DNA from 2 places in the Oceanobacillus sp. FSL W7-1304 genome. Region 1 is predicted to be linked to the other one. Evidence: a T-box and tRNA genes for the amino acid it is inferred to sense, from the RefSeq annotation. Region 1 holds a T-box; the other holds one or more tRNA genes.
The links. A T-box is a leader RNA that pairs with one kind of tRNA and senses whether it is charged. The one in region 1 lies ahead of NYE61_RS03805 (valine--tRNA ligase), so its partner is inferred to be a tRNA-Val.
Positions count from the first base shown of each region.

Region 1 (8,804 bases):
TTTGCTGCACGTGGATGCTGAAAGGTCGTTAGCGTAATTGACGTAAACGAAGTACTCAGTTGCTCAAGCATGGCATCAAGCTCTTTATCTTTAAATACAGCAACTAATAATTGCTTATCCTTTTCCGCAAAGTGTTCATTAACGGTTTTTATAAACGCAGCAACTCCAGCAGGATTATGGGCGCCATCAAGAATTATTAGCGGGTTCTTATTTACGATCTCAAATCTTCCCGCTAGCCTAGTTTGTTCTATTGCTGGTGATGCTTTAGAAAAGGAAATTTGATAACCAGCATCATTGAGCTTTTCGAGTGCCATTAGAGCAAGCGCCGCATTTTGGAACTGGTAGTCACCATACATCAGCAGCTTTAAATGTACCGTTCTCTCTTTACTATACCATGTCATGCTTTGACCTTGATTGTGATTATAAATAACATCTTTCCCCAATTGATAGACAGGTGTATAATGTTTCTCAGCTTCCGCTTTAATCACTGTAAATGCTTCCGTTTCTAAATGGCCAACAACAACAGGAGCACCCGTTTTAATGATTCCTGCTTTTTGATAGGCAATTTCAGAAATAGAATTCCCCAGAAAAGCTGTATGGTCTTTTGCAACATTTGTTATAATGGACAGGATTGGTTGGAAACAGTTTGTTGTATCCTCTCTTCCGCCCATCCCTGCCTCAATCAGAGCAATATCAACGCGTTCTGAAAAATAAAGAAAAGCCAGCGCGGTAATCATTTCAAATTCCGTGGGAGGATCATTTTCTTGGTCAAGCTGAATTACATGAGGATACAGTTCATTACATAGATCAACAAATAGCTGCTCCGTTATTTCAGAATCATTTAGCTTCATATGCCCAGTTAATCCAGTTAAGCTTGGTGATGTAAAAACACCTACCTTGTAACCATTTGCTTGTAAAGCATTTTTTATAAATTGAATTGTCGAGCCTTTCCCGTTTGTGCCCGCCACATGAATAGCAGGCGCGCTCTTTTCTGGATGATTTAATAATGCAAGCAGCCGATGAATTCGATCTAAGCCAGGCTTAATACCAAAAGCTTTTCGGCTATTGAAAAAATCTTCAATTTCTGGAAATGTCGTAAACATAATTACACCACTTTCGATAAGAAGTAACGTTATTATAGCAGAAAGGATAAAATCAAATGAAACCAAATGGATGGATTATTTACAATGGAAACCTGCCAGGAAATAAATTTCTTGATTATGCGGAAATGATTCAAGAGTCTGCAACAAAACAAGGCATTGACATGAAAATTTTAAAAAACAATGCATTACTCAGTCTATTAGCTACAGATCAGCTTGGAATTGTTCAACTAGATAAAGCAGAGCTTCCAGATTTTGTCGTTTTTGCTGATAAAGATATTTATTTGGCAAGACAGCTTGAATTACTAGGGATAACAGTTTTTAACAGCTCAAAAGCAATTGAAATTAGCGATGATAAAATCGCTTCCTATCAATACATGGCAACTCACAACATCCCGATGCCTAAAACAATTGTTGCACCGAAAATCTTCACAACCGGAAACATTGATCATAAATTAGTCGAGAAAGCTATCGAACAATTAGGTCTACCGTTAATTATTAAAGAAGCCTTTGGGTCCTTTGGAGAACAGGTCTATTTATTACATAGTCTAGAAGAGATTATTACTAAAATCGATGCCATCCAAGGCAAACCTTATTTATTCCAACAATTTATTCCCTCCAGTTACGGAAAGGATTTACGCCTACAAGTCGTTGGCAACCAAGTTGTTGCAGCGATGGAGCGAGTTAATATAAATGATTTTCGCGCGAATGTGACATCTGGAGGGGCAATGAGCATGTATACGCCTACGAAGGAAGAAGCAGTGCTAGCCGTTGCCGCAACGAAAGCAATTAATGCAGATTTTGCAGGAGTCGATTTATTAATTGGTCCAGATGATAAACGGCTTGTTTGTGAAATTAACTCGAATGCACATATCCGAAACTTACTAGACTGTACTGGTATTAATGCAGCCGACTACATCATGGAACATATTTTGGGGGTATTATCATGAAAACTGGTTGGCTCATTTATCAGGAAGAAGATGCCATCCGAAACAAAGCATTTATTGAGTGGTTTATCGAGGAAGCAAGTTTACAAGAATTGTCGTTACAGCTTGTTCACCGAGAAGATCTGACAATCAGAATCATGCAAAATAAACAGCAAGCGCTTATTCATAACGAGCCCGTACAGCTGCCGGATTTCGCTATCGTTAGGACAATCGAGCCTTTATTGAACCTTCATTTGGAGACAAAGGGTGTTACCGTTTTTAATTCCTCTACCGTAGCTACGATCTGTAATGATAAGGCGCTTACGCATCATCATATCAATCAGCTTGGATTACCGATGGTTGATACGATATACAGTAAAAAAGAGTTAATGCAGGACATTCCGTCACTTGACTATCCATTTATTGTGAAAGAAGTGAGTGGCAGAGGCGGCAAGCAGGTTTTTTATATAACGAACAAGCAGGATTGGCTGACATGCAGAAAGTCAATCCAGGGCAACATTATCATGCAACCAACAGCCGTTCAGATGGGGAAAGATCTTCGTGTGTTTGTCGTTGGGAAAGAAATTATTGGTGCAGTATTACGCGAAAGCACGACCGATTTTCGAGCCAATTTTACATTAGGTGGAGACGCGAGACTCTATTCACTAAATGACTCGGAGGGAAAACTGATCCATAAAATTATCGATCACTTTGACTTCGGTATGGTTGGGATAGACTTTTTAATTGGACATGATGGTAAGCTTCTGTTCAACGAGATTGAGGATGTTGTCGGCTCGAGAACATTAAGTGCGTGTAGTGATATAAATATCCTTGAGACATATGTTGGTCATATAAAACAGCGCATTAGATAAAAATCGAAAGTCCTCAAATTGGACTTCCGATTTTTGCATTAGTTTGATTTAACCCTTTAACTCCTCAAGTCTTGCTTTCACTTTTGCTTGTTTATCAAGATAATCTGCTTCTTTTTGCTTTTCTTCCTCCACAACTGCGGCTGGTGCTTTGCTAACGAATCCTTGATTGGAAAGCTTCTTCTGAACCCGCTCCACTTCTTTCGTCCATTTTGTAAGCTCTTTCTCTAACCGTTCAATTTCCTTATCGAAATCAATCAGCCCTTCTAAAGGAAGGAATATTTCAGCGCCAGTTACGACAGAAGCCATCGCTTTTTCTGGAACATCAAGGTTAACAGAAATTGTTAGTTCGCTTGGGTTACAAAAACGCTCTAAATAACCACGATTTCCTTCTAATTCTTGCATTACGGCTTCATTTTCAGCTTGGATTAGCATTTGAATTTGCTTCGACATCGGTGTATCTACCTCTGCACGGCTATTACGAACCGATTTTATGATTGCTACGAGCCGTTTCATTTCAGCAGCTGCTGTTTCATCATGATACTTCTCTTCAACTACTGGCCAATTTGCTATCGTAATTGAGTCCCCTTGATGTGGAAGCTGCTGCCAGATTTCTTCTGTAATAAATGGCATATATGGGTGCAGCATCCGCATTGTCTGATCAAGAACGTGTGCAAGTACAGATCTGGTTGTGTTTTTCTTCGCTTCATCGTCACCATATAATGGAAGTTTTGCCATTTCAATATACCAATCACAAAGCTCATCCCAAATAAAGTTATATAAATGACGACCAGCTTCACCAAACTCATATTTCGCTGTGTTTTTCGTCACATGATCAATCGTTTCATTTAAACGCGTTAAAATCCATTTATCTGCTAGTGTTAGCTCTCCAGTTAAATCAATATCTTCATAGGTGAAGCCTTCCATGTTCATTAAGGAGAAGCGAGATGCATTCCATACTTTATTCGCAAAGTTCCACGTTGACTCCACTTTTTCCCAATGGAAGCGTAAATCTTGACCAGGTGTTGATCCAGTTAACAAGAAATAACGTAATGAATCGGCACCATATTTCTCAATAACATCCATCGGGTCAACACCATTTCCTAGTGACTTACTCATTTTCCGACCTTCTGCATCGCGGATTAATCCATGAATAAGTACATCCTTGAACGGTTTTTCACCAGTAAATTCCTTCGATTGGAAAATCATCCGCGCTACCCAGAAAAAGATAATGTCATAACCTGTTACAAGTACATCGGTTGGGAAGTAGCGTTTAAACTCTGCAGATTCTTCATTCGGCCAGCCCATCGTTGAAAATGGCCATAATGCAGAGGAGAACCATGTATCCAGTACATCTTCGTCCTGCTCCCAATTTTCGATGTCAGCCGGTGCTTCTTTTCCAACATATATTTCTTTTGTTTCTTTATGGTACCAAGCTGGAATGCGATGTCCCCACCAAAGCTGACGAGAAATACACCAATCACGGATATTTTCCATCCAGTTAAAGTACGTACGCTCAAAGCGTTCTGGTACAAAATTAACTTTACCTTCTTCATGTTGTAAATCCAGCGCCTCTTTAGCCAATGGTTCCATTTTAACGAACCATTGTGTTGACAAGTATGGCTCAACAACTGCACCACTGCGCTCCGAGTGTCCAACTTGATGGATATGGTCCTCAATTTCAAATAGAACGCCCTGTTCCTGCAAATCTTTCACTATTTGCTTACGGCATTCAAAACGATCCAACCCTTGATATTTACCGGCGTTCTCATTCATGGAGCCATCTTCATGCATAACGAGAACGCGTTCTAGATTATGACGGTTACCAATTTCAAAGTCATTCGGGTCATGGGCCGGTGTAATTTTAACCGCTCCTGAGCCAAATTCCATATCTACATAATCGTCTGCAACAATTTCAATTTCACGACCAACTATTGGCAACACTACTTTTTTGCCGATTAAATGCTTATAACGCTCATCTTTCGGATGTACAGCAACTGCGGTGTCACCAAGCATTGTTTCTGGACGTGTTGTCGCAATTTCAATTGTTTCATCACTATCTTTAATTGGATAACGCATATGATAAAACTTACCTTGGACCTCTTCATAAATTACTTCAATATCGGATAGGGCAGTTTTTGTTTGCGGATCCCAGTTAATAATGTATTCTCCACGATAAATAAGACCCTTTTCATATAGTTTAATGAATACTTCCTTTACCGCATCAGACAAACCTTCATCCAGCGTAAAACGCTCACGTGAATAGTCCAGTCCTAGACCTAGCTTTTCCCATTGAGAACGGATAAAGTCTGCATATTCTTCTTTCCACTCCCAAGATTTTTCCAGGAATTTCTCACGTCCTAATTCATAACGATTTGTTCCTTGCTCCTTTAATTTCGCTTCTACCTTCGCCTGTGTTGCGATTCCAGCATGGTCCATACCGGGTAACCATAATACATCATAGCCCTGCATACGCTTCATGCGAGAAATAGTATCCTGCATTGTTGTATCCCATGCATGACCTAAATGCAGCTTACCTGTAACGTTTGGTGGCGGAATAACAATCGAGAATGGCTCCTTATCTGGATCACCAGTAGCTTCAAAATATTTCCCTTCTAACCAAAATTGATAACGACCTTTTTCCACTTCCTCCGGATTGTATTTCGACGGAAGGGACGTTTGTTCATTTGTGCTCATTGCTTTACCTCCTATTTTTAACAGTCACTAAAAATCAAAAAACCCTTTTCATCCTTAAAAATAAAGGACGAAAAGGGTTAGATTCCGTGGTACCACCTTTGTTTACAAACCAAAATTGTTTGTACACTTCATTGATTGATAACGGTCAATACCGGCTTCTTCTACTTTAAATTTTAATTTCAAAGAAACTGCATCAAGGGCGACCTTCCAAAACAATCTACCTAGGAAATTTTCAGCTCATGATTTCCCTCTCTAAAGGCGTTTATTTTGTACTCTTCCCTATCATCGCGTTTACGTTATAATTTCACATAATTATATATATTATTTTATAGCTTACTTAGAGTATCGTCAACTATTATTATTGTTATCCGCACCAATTTGGTGTATTCATACATAGTATAGAAAAAGAGCGTAAATGTGCTTAGAAAGGAAAGAGGTGCTACCTGTGGCAAGATTTTATCGTTACAAACTTCCACCATGGGCAAGACAATGCCTTTTTGTCTTCGAGAGAATTCTTTTACCGATCACGATATTCCAGTTAATCCGCACGTTGTTAATCCCAACGACTTTTGATGTGCTTTTATTAGGTGTATTAATTGGACTATTAATCGCTTTTTATTTGGAATGGATTTAATTTGACAGATCATCAAAATTTATTGTTTCATATTCTTCTTTTATAAAATCTGTCCATTTTAATGCAAAAATAAGCTTGCGATATTGTTTCTGTAATGCACTGACTTGATAAGTCAGTGGTTTTTCTTTTGTACTTTTCACATAATCTCGGATGATCGTCATATAATCAGCTGGATTAAGTAAATAAATGGATAGTAATTTCATATCAAACATTTCAAGATCATACTTTCGTTTATATACTTTGAAACCTTCCATTATTAACTCATTTGGTTGATCGTATTCACCGGTTAACTGATGGAAGTAGTTTGTTAAATCCACTGCGACATGATCATAACGCGCTTGCTCCCAATTAATAATATGGTTGTTCAAAACATGATCAAGCGCGAGATTTCCATGGCAAAGGGAAAGATTCCATGTTATTTCTTCTTCTGACTGATCAAGAAATTCACTTACCTCTCCATTTATCCGGTTTAATGCAGTTTCTATATCTCGATAATGCGTGCAAACCTGCAATTCAAACGGAGACATGTAGGCTTGTTGTTCAAAGCGAAGCACATAGGAATATAATTCATTTGGAAGCTGCTCACAGAACGTTTGGTATGTATGAAAGTTTTTATTTAAGCTGGATTTTGAAATCCGTTGACTTTGCTGAGTTCTGTCATGGATATGTGCTAATAGTCCCATCGTTCGCTCAATCGATGTTTCACTGCTTGAACGAGGCGCAAAAAGCAGCCAAGGGCTAAGGTAGTAAACGAAACCATCTACATCTTCATATAGCTTGCCATCTTTTGTTAGATAAACGGGCACAATTTCTGACAGATTTTTCTCATTTGCTACATAATAAACATGTTCCCATGCAGCAATATCCTCTTGCTTTAATGTACTTTTCTTTAAGGCATAGTCACGACGACTGTCTTTAATGTGATAGAGACGATCGGTAACCTTTTCGATTTCAGTTGGAAAGATTCGATAAGCCTGCAGTATGTCTTTCACTACTTCCATCATTTATCACCACCTACTAAAGGAGATACCCCCTTGTTTCGTAAGTGTCAGGGGGCATTTTCGATTATTAATTGACAGGTATATACAACAACTGTCCCTCATGGACCTCAAAGTCATCCTCAAGCTGGTTTTGTTTTATCAATTGGAGTGGGCTTACGGAAAATCGTTCAGCAATTGTTTCTATTGTGTCTTGATTTTGTACAATACAAAGTCTCATTTTCGTAAACTGCTCTTCTTTTGCTTCTCTAAAAATATCCGATAATAAACTTGCATCTTCTGGAACACGCTCTTCATAATTATCTGTTTCATTTACTTCAGCTGCAACAATATCCTCTTCAGTGACCAACTCTTCTGTCTCTTCTGCTTCTATATCCGTTGTCTCTGCCTCTTCATCTGACAATTGTTTGAAAAATTCTGCTAATGTTTGTGATTTCTTTTTCCATCGATCTGGATCATGATCTTCTTGTTCCGCTTCTTCTGACCTAATGTCCCCGGTATTCTCCACTGTTTCTGCTGCTTCCTCTGTTTCTTCTACTTGAACGAAATCCTTCTCTTCTCTTGTTTGTATTTCTTCTTTTTCAACAGTTTTTTGTTCATCTAATGGTCCTGCATCAAGCTCTGTCTCCGATAAATCGGTAAGAGCTAGTTCCTCTTCTTGTGGTTTTCTTAATTCAAATTCGAATGAGTCTAATTCAGAGACAGAATTACCCTCCACCACTGTATCTACTTCTTTTTCTTCTGTATCCTTAACTTCCTTCGTTTCTTGACGCTGGTGCTCTACTTCACTATTAATCCCGTGTATTTCAATGGTTGCGTACAACTTTAAGTGACTTGGTTCTGGTATTTCATAATCAAAAGAATCTACATGTACCGTAACCTCATTCAAGTCTGCTACACGATAAGGCGGGACAGAAATTTCTACCGGAAACCGATGAGAAAATGCAGCTAATCCTTCCTCATCTATTACCTTTTCTACATAACGTTTCGCTTGAAAGTCTTCAAAATCCAGTGAGCGATCATCTTGCTCAGACTCTACTTTTTCGTATTCTCCTTGAAGCTCAATATTCCCGCGAATCGAAATATATTCCTCATAGGGCTGGATAGATATTTCAGGTTCTAATGCTATTCCTCTTAACTCCGCAACTTCCTGTCCCTTTTCAAAATAGAGTGATTCCTCTAGATCAAAAGTGAATGCTTTGGAATCGCCTGCCAAATGAATTCCCTCCTCTTTAAAAAACTTGGCATTCGTTAATATCCTTGAGCGAACGCCTTCGCCTGCACTTTTGCAAAAAGGAAAGTTTTATACTTTCTTTTCTGCCAACATATAACCAATATGCCGATATGTCTTTATAATCTATATGAATCCACCTACAGAGATATGCATGAAAAAAGCCATTCCAATCTGGAACAATCCTAATATAAGGATGTCCCCATTGGAATGGCTTATTTTTTCTCAATGTGAACGCCACGTCCAGTCCGCATGTCACTAGCCGGGAGTTTTCACGATTGATTTTTTACTTTTCAATTTTAGAAAAAGCTGTTCGGATTGCTTGGATTGTTTTTTCAATATCTTCATC
Region 1 is NZ_CP150211.1:722,707-731,510, forward strand. It holds gene NYE61_RS03790 (folylpolyglutamate synthase/dihydrofolate synthase family protein) at 1-1,103, opposite strand, end outside; gene NYE61_RS03795 (RimK family alpha-L-glutamate ligase) at 1,160-2,050, shown strand; gene NYE61_RS03800 (ATP-grasp domain-containing protein) at 2,047-2,898, shown strand; gene NYE61_RS03805 (valine--tRNA ligase) at 2,947-5,592, opposite strand; T-box leader at 5,653-5,887, opposite strand; gene NYE61_RS03810 (hypothetical protein) at 6,008-6,226, shown strand; gene NYE61_RS03815 (phosphotransferase) at 6,223-7,230, opposite strand; gene spoVID (stage VI sporulation protein D) at 7,295-8,440, opposite strand; gene hemL (glutamate-1-semialdehyde 2,1-aminomutase) at 8,742-8,804, opposite strand, start outside.

Region 2 (8,804 bases), 500 kb from region 1:
AATAAACCCCGGCCCATCTTCAACGTTAATTCAAGAAGGATTAACGTTATTTTACGTAGATGTAAGACATTTTTATGAAAAGAGTGGTTTCCAATCTTGCGACAAGGGATCTTTAGTAGCTTTCGCTATGTTGAGTTAGATGGATTAGTTTAAAAGGCATTTTGTTATGAAAAAACATAAAATAGGGAGTTGCACTTTAGACTAGGTGCAACATTTTACATAAAACAATGCGTATTCAATTAAGCAACAATTTCTGAATTATAAAAATATGAACTTAAAGTAACGGGTGTCTATGTTGAACAATGGGGTTGCTGCGGCAATCCTTTTTCTTATTCGACTAACTTGGAAAGATTGTTTAATAGTGAAACTATTTGTTTTTTAATCCGTACATAAGTTTAGGGAACAAATAATATATGGAGGTTTAAAAATATATGGAATACATTCTTATAATCATAGCTTTTCTTATAATAATAAATGTAACGGCTAAGGTGAATAAATTAGAAGGTCGCATAAAAAGAATGCAATATACCTTAGACCAAGTAACCAAACAATCGGGTCTGCCTGAAAATCCAATCAATGATGAACTACGTAAACTAATAAAAGAGGGCGAAGATGTAAAAGCAATTAAAAAAGCAAGAGAAACTTTGGGTCTTTCACTGATAGAGGGTAAAGAATATATTGATAAGTTGAAATTCAATGATTGATAATTCTTGATTTACCCACAAAAGCACAAAACGAAAGATCGGATATGTTTTTAATTTAACTAAACAGTTGAGTATAAATTGAGAAGTTTGTTATATTTAACCATATGGTTAATCAATATCAAGATAACTTAAATGAAATTTTTCATGCTTTATCCGATCCAACAAGGAGAGAAATCGTTTATATGATGGCTCAAAAGGAGAGGACAGTTTCAGAGTTAGCAGAGCCTTTTGACATGTCTTTAGCAGCTATTTCTAAACATATAAAGGTTCTTGAACGAGCAAATTTAGTGGAGAGGAATGTAAGAGGAAGAACGCATATATGTAGATTAAACGCAGTGTCATTGTCTCAAGTTTCTGAATGGCTTCGTTTTTATGAGAGGTTTTGGAGTAATCGTTTTGACCCTCTTGAGAAAGAGTTAATAAAGGCACAAAAGAAAGAACATTAAATTACATAAAGGAGTTTTTAATATGAACAACTATTCAACAACCACTTTAACAATGGTCAGAAATTTTGATGTAAAATCGGAAAGAGTTTTTGATGCATGGTTAAACCCAGAAATGATGAGAAAATGGTTTTTTACATTGGAAGGGACGAATAAGGTTGCACAAAATAATCCTGTAGTAGGCGGTACTTGGGAAATTGTTGACCATCGACAAGGAAAAGATTACCGTGCGATTGGGGAGTACCTCGAAATTGATCCTCCGAAAAAAATCGTGTTCACTTTTAAGATGCCTGAATTGACACCAGAAGGATTCAGCGAATTAGCAGATACGATTACAGTTGAGCTAAAAGAACTCCAGCAAGGCTGTGAGATGACTTTCACACAATTGATCCATGTTATTCATGAAGAAAATTGGACAGAGTCCGATATCGAAAAAGCTCATGATGAATGGCGTGATAGCACTGAACAAGGCTGGTATTATATGTTTATGGGTCTTAAAGAATTATTGGAGACAGGAAAAATTAGCTATAAAGGTTAAAAATCATTTTGGCGTTTCGAGATATATAAATCTACCTAAATAATAGGAAGACACTAAGGATACTCTATTAATGCCAATAATAATAACAAAAATTAATCAATAACGTGTGCTATTCTAAAATATAGGGGTGAAAAAAGGACTTCACGCATTAAACTTCTTGGAGGAATTTATGGTTAATAAAAGATACTTTTCAATTGGAGAAGTTTCTAAATTAAAGGATGTTACAATAAAAGCCTTGCGTTATTACCACGATATTGGCTTGCTTACGCCTGCCTACATAAACCCCGAAAATGGTTATCGGTATTATACAATTAACCAATTTTTTTACCTTGATATTATAAAAATATGTAGACAGGGTAATGTAAGTATTAGTGAAATTAAAGATTTATTTACTAATTCCGATACCAATTATCTTAAGTTTTACTTGGAACAGAAAAATGAAGAAATTCAGATGGAAATAAAAAAACTAATACAGGTTAGTAAACAAATAGAAATATTAAAGAAAGCTATTCATACATCTGAGGATGATCTTATGAATAAAGGCTTTAATATGCAGACCTTCGAAGAAAGATACCTTTTTAGTTCACCCACACAGGGTGGAGTACTTGATGAAATGCATTCATTCGATAAATTAGATGAAGAATTAGAAAGATTTATAATGAATACATTCCAGTACGGACTAATTTATTCACGTCATAATGATATTTGGGCTATTAGTGATGCATTTCGTATAATAACAGCAGATGATTCTATTATGCTTAAAGATAATCCAAGTGTATCTAAGTTACCAAAGGGAGATTACTTAACTGTAAATTGTACAAGAGACACTGAAATCGAAACATTTCAATTAATAAAAGAATATTTGGTGAAAAAGAGTTTGTCGTGTGATAAGATTTATTTATTTTATTTAGTTACAGATGTCTTTAATCAAAATAATCACTTTTCGCAATTTCAAATTAGTTTAAAGCCCACCCCCTAGCTAAGGTGGGCTTTAAACTTAAAATTTGTATTCATAAATAAAGTTTGTATTCTCGAATCTTCCTTCAGGTAAATTAAATACAGTTAATTCTTCCTCTAGGCGTTTAAAACCATTATAGTCGTAGAATCCATAGTTACTTATTGTATCTGTATATACATAGATTTTATTAACTTTTGTGTTTCTAAAGTAAGAAAATAGCTCATTCAATTATTTTTTTCCTACCTTTTTACCTCTCGACTTTTCAGAAACGGCAAAGAATTCTAAACAGCCTTGAAACTCATTTTCTTTTCCTCTAATTAACTTGCTATATGCATCATCAGTCTTTGAAGTAAATTCGACAAATAAGTTTCTTTCGATGTCGTTTAGATTTAAGATTTCTAACAGTTCCTTTGTATAATCCTCTTGTAATAATCTATAAGATCTTATCTCATCAACTCTTGATCCAAAAATTACACCAATGACCTCGCCGTCTAGTGTAGCTACTCTCCCGAAGGTACTTTTGTTTAATATCGGATTTATAAACATTAGCGTAATTGCTGCATCTAGTATATCTTCGTTTTCTACCTCTTCTATAAACCCTTTAGCAAAGGCCTCAGCAGTAATTACTTTAATAGGTTCTATGTCCTCTTTTTTAATGTCTCTAATTTCTAAGTTCATTTTGAATTCCTCCTTTAAATGATTAACTTACAAATAGAGTTTAATGTCTACCCTATAGGGGAGAGTCAAGAGTTTCTTTTTAATTTTCTTAGAGAATATATGCATTTCTATTATTCTACAACAATAATGTCCTGTTAGTTTAAGTGCATATTAACCTTACCATTTAATTGCAATATTTCAAATAATAAATCTAAATTAATGTAACTAATTATAATTTACTATTCCTTGGTCAAAATTAAAAGTAGACCACTTGCTTACCTTTACTAATAAGGAGGTAAGCAAAATGATAGGATCTATTCAAAAATATAAGAAAAAACAAGGGATTAGATATCGATATACCGTTGATCTCAATCAAGATGGGGTGCGTAAACAGAAAAAGAAATCCGGTTTTCTACTAGCCGAGTCATCACTGAACTTAAAGAACACCGAAGAAATCAGGAGGGTCAGAAGAAAGCGGCTGGAGAAATGTACCAAGATCAAGATTTAGTTGTTTGTACAGAAAATGGGGCGGTCCAGGATCCGGGAAATTTGCTGCGGGTTACAAATAGAATCATTAAGCAGGTGGTGTACGTATCATTCGCTTTCACGATTTAAGACATTCGCACGCATCCATCCTGTTATCAGGAGGTGTAGATTTAGTCAAAGTTGCTGCACGTATGGGACATACCAGCCCCAAAACAACCTTGGAAATATACGCTCACCTTGTTCCTAACAACGATTATGATGTTGCCGATGTGTTTGAAATGGCTCTAAAAAATTCTGTGACTGATTTGTGACTGCTAACCAAATTGGGGTGAAAAACAAATCTTTACTATAAAAATAAAAAAGTCTGTACTCCTTGATATACAAGGGATACAGACCTCTGTTTTATGATGATTCCGATTGGGCTCGAACCAACGACCTCTACCCTGTCAAGGTAGCGCTCTCCCAGCTGAGCTACGGAATCGTATGTACGATTTGTACTTATTACTATACGTGTAAAATGCCGTCCTGTCAATATTAATTTGCTTTATTAGAGGCTTGCTAAAAATACGACCAATAAGCAACCAACCTTCTGATTTAAAACTCTAAAAAACTCGAATTTTGCATAAACCGGATTATACCTCAGCATTTGCTAGCTTTTAATAGGCATCTTCAATCAAACTACCCACAGCATACCTCATCATGAATAATCTGTAAATTCCCGCCTTTATCAATTTTGACGAAATGGAAGCTTATTATTAATCTTATAGAGTACCAATTAAATAGCGCAGGAGGTGAGAGCATCAATACAAATGGAATTGCAGGAATGAATGCAGTAGCTGAAATTGAAACAGATTTTCATTTTCGTAAGCCAACCAAACACGATGGATCAGTGGTTTGGCAACTCATAAAAAATACAAAGGTACTTGATTTAAATTCGTCATATAGTTATTTAATGTGGTGTGAGATATTTTCTGATACATCCATTGTGGCAGAAAGAAACGGGGAGATTGTTGGGTTTATTTCCGGGTTTTTTCATCCGAATACAACGGATAAATTATTCATTTGGCAGGTTGCTGTTAATGAATCTGAGCGCGGTAAAGGTTTAGCAACAAAGATGTTGTACCAATTACTGAACCGTACAGCATGTGGAACCGTTCAATACATTGAAGCAACAGTTTCACCTTCAAATAAACCGTCACAATCATTATTTAAAGGTCTTGCAAAAAAGCTTGAGACAGATTGCAACATCAGTGATTACTTTCTCTCAGAGGATTTTCCAGCTGAAGGACATGAAGATGAATTGCTATTCAAGATAGGTCCAATAAAAAATAAAAAATAAAAGATAAAGGATGATTTGGTGACTACAGCTGTATTAAATGATGCGAAAATGAAAACATTTGAGGAATTAGAGTCTGCTGTAAGAAGCTATAGCAGAGGCTGGCCGACAGTTTTTAATAAAGCAAAGGGCTATAAACTTTGGGATACAGATGGCAAGGAGTATATTGATTTTTTTGCCGGTGCAGGAACAATGAATTATGGCCATAATGATGATACGATGCAGCAAAAAGTGATTGAATATATCCAAAATGATGGCATTATACATAGCCTCGACATGGGTACAACTCCAAGAAAAGAATTCCTTGAAAACTTTAAAGAAATTATTCTTACACCACGTAAGCTTGACTATAAAATTATGTTTCCGGGTCCAACTGGAACAAATACAGTAGAAAGTGCTTTGAAAATTGCTAGAAAGGTAACAGGACGTGAGACAGTTATAAGCTTCACAAATGCTTTTCACGGAATGACGATTGGTTCTCTTTCTGTGACAGGTAATTCCTTTAAACGCCATGGTGCAGGTGTGCCACTCCATCATTCGGTATCTATGCCGTTTGATAATTATGTGGAAAATCATGATTCCACCGCCTATTTGGAACGGTTTTTAGAGGATAGTGGAAGTGGTGTGGCATTGCCAGCTGCTATTATATTGGAAACGGTACAGGGAGAAGGTGGCATTAATGCTGCGCGAATCGAATGGTTACAAAAGATAGAGGAACTGTGTAAACGCTGGGACATTTTATTAATTGTAGATGATGTGCAGGCAGGAAATGGACGTACGGGTACTTTCTTTAGCTTTGAACCAGCTGGTATTGAACCGGATGTTGTTTGTCTTTCCAAATCGATCGGTGGTTTTGGTCTGCCAATGGCAATTACATTAATCAAACCGGAACATGACAAATGGGGTCCGGGTGAGCACAATGGTACTTTCCGTGGAAATAATTTAGCGTTTATTGCAGCGACGGAAGCATTAAGCTATTGGAAAAATAATGACTTCGAAAAAGAAGTTCAGGAAAAAGCAGAAATTCTAAAGACTGCTGTAAGTACTATAATTGAAAAATATCCTGAACTGAATGGAGAAGCAAGGGGCAGAGGATTGATGCAGGGAATTGCAGTAGAGGAAGAGGGTCTAGCAACTGAAATTTGTGCAGAAGCATTTCAGCGTGGCTTAATTGTAGAAACTTCCGGTCCTGAAGATGAAGTCGTTAAATTCCTGCCACCGCTTATTATTGACAAAGTGGGATTAGAAAAGGGATTTCAGCTATTAGATGACAGTATTAACTATGTCTTGAACAAATAATGAGGGATAAGAAAGGGGAATGCGCTATGATCGTTAAATCATTAGAGGAAATTATTGGAACAGAGGATGAAACTTTCAGTGAAAACTGGTCGAGCCGTCGATTTATTTTGAAAAAGGATGGCGTTGGCTTTAGCATGAACGATACCATTATTAAAGCTGGTACGGATAACTTTTTCTGGTATAAAAATCATATTGAAGCAGTTTATTGCATTGAAGGTGAAGGGGAAATTGAAAAAGTGGTAACTGGAGATGTTTTCCAAATTAAGCCTGGAACAATGTATTTGTTGAATGATAATGATAAGCATCGTCTTCGTGCACGTACACAAATGCGATTGGTTTGTGTGTTCAACCCGCCATTAGTCGGAACAGAAACACATAATGAGGAAGGGTATTATCCGCTTTTAGTTGAATAATAATTTGTTTTAGGCCATCTGATACATGTCAGGTGGCTTTTCAAAGGTTAGGTCCTTTTTAAAATCCATCGTAAAAGTCTGCTCTAAGTAGAATGTTAATCAGCGTATATCCTTTGTGCTCTTCCGCTAAAAGTTGTCAGATGAAGAACAAAAAATAGGTGAACAATGCTATGATGAATAATACACAACATCACACAGGCAGAGGGTGTCTATTTTGGGAACGATATTTTTATTTATCACAATTATTTTAGTTGCTTCTATTCTTCAAACGAGCACTGGGTTCGGCTTTTCAATAATGGCTACACCATTCTTGCTCATGTTATTTTTGCCTCAAGAAGCAATTCAGATAAATATTATTTTATCTTTAATTATTTCAATTGCATTAGTCTATAAAATAAGAAAAGATATTGATTTTAAGATTGTAAAGCGATTTACGCTAGGAAGCTTAGCTGGTATCCCCGTTGGTGTTATCCTAATTATAACGATTGAAGATATGAACGTTTTCAAGCTGGGAATCAGTATCCTTATTCTGCTATTAACTGTATTGTTAATGCTAAACTTCAAAGTAAAACCAACTCCAACCAGAGATTTCATTGTTGGCGGGATATCTGGAGGGTTAACAACAAGTGTTGGAATGCCTGGACCGCCATTGTTGTTATATTTTACTGGAACAGATACGGAAAAAGCAAAGCTGCGGGCAACGACTTTAGGATTTTATCTTTTTATTTATCTTGTCAGTCTTATTACGCAAATCATCTTTACGGGTACAAATAAAGTTATTTGGGAATCGAGTTTATATGCGGTTCCGTTTGTGATTTTAGGATTATTCCTAGGGCAGCTACTTTTTAAATGGATAAATCAAAAGGTTTTTAGGCTATTTACATACATTCTATTGTTATTTACAGGTGTCTTTCTGTTGCTGGAGAGTTTATTTTAAGGAATCTGAAGTAAGAATTTTAAACTTCTGCGTAAAAGTTAAACAAATACCTAGCATGTGATTCAGGATACGGTCACATGCTAGGTTATTTTTACGCCGTTAAAAATGTTAATAGTTCTCGATTAAATTTTTCTTGTTCCTCCCAAAATAATCCGTGTCCACTATGTTCAAACCAGATAAGCTTGGAGTACTGTATTTGTTGATGCAGGACGGACGCAAGCTGGGGAAGGCAAATTTGATCATGTATTCCCTGGAAAATAAGAGTAGGTGCTTGAATGCTTTCCACATCAGCAAAGAGTACTTCATCTCTCAATGTGACTAAAATATTAGCTGTGGAATAACCACTTGCCACAATTCCTAATTGGAAAAACCATTCCTTAAAAGCTGGTGTCAGCGCTCTGTAGAAAAACATGTTCGTTAAATCTGCTAGCATTTGTGGACGATTATCGTACGTTTGTTGGATAAGCTGATTTACTTCATTAGCTTGTAAGCCATATGGAAATCCTGGTCGCTGGATGAAGCTAGGTGCTGCTGCAGCGAATAGAGCAAGCTTATCTACACCATATCCACGATGTCTGCCCATATATCGAATAACGATTGCACCACCAACTGAATGACCGGCAAGTGTAAAATGTTTTAAACCGAGTGTGTCAACAATAACGCGAATATCATCTGCAAGACGATCATAAGAATAACCTTCCCATGGTTTATCGGATTGACCAAAACCTCTTATATCAATTCCGATACAGCGATAGCCCATACCAGGAAAAACATTAAATTGATATTCAAATAACCGGCGATTTGCTGGCCATCCATGCACAAACAGAATAACTTTTTCACTTGTTGGATTGATATCCTCCACATAAATGTTAACAGATGGTTCGACCTGTACATAATATCCCATTGTTTCTCCTCCTTGATTAAATCCCTTTTATACACATATTCTAAAGGAGGCTAGGATAAGAACTAATTCCATCAATAATGAAGCATATTTACTGTTCAGGCAGTGATGTTAACTGTAAAATTAGGATAT
Region 2 is NZ_CP150211.1:1,219,275-1,228,078, reverse strand. It holds partial or broken gene NYE61_RS06125 (NUDIX hydrolase) at 1-2, shown strand, start outside; gene NYE61_RS06120 (hypothetical protein) at 432-704, shown strand; gene NYE61_RS06115 (metalloregulator ArsR/SmtB family transcription factor) at 809-1,150, shown strand; gene NYE61_RS06110 (SRPBCC domain-containing protein) at 1,173-1,685, shown strand; gene NYE61_RS06105 (helix-turn-helix domain-containing protein) at 1,855-2,664, shown strand; gene NYE61_RS06100 (N-acetyltransferase) at 2,872-3,321, opposite strand; gene NYE61_RS06095 (hypothetical protein) at 3,605-3,808, shown strand; tRNA gene NYE61_RS06090 (tRNA-Val) at 4,195-4,267, opposite strand; gene ectA (diaminobutyrate acetyltransferase) at 4,520-5,125, shown strand; gene ectB (diaminobutyrate--2-oxoglutarate transaminase) at 5,174-6,421, shown strand; gene NYE61_RS06075 (ectoine synthase) at 6,448-6,834, shown strand; gene NYE61_RS06070 (sulfite exporter TauE/SafE family protein) at 7,049-7,771, shown strand; gene NYE61_RS06065 (alpha/beta hydrolase) at 7,863-8,675, opposite strand.
Region 2: it has a tRNA-Val gene. The T-box ahead of NYE61_RS03805 (valine--tRNA ligase) is inferred to sense a tRNA for this amino acid. The anticodon was not compared.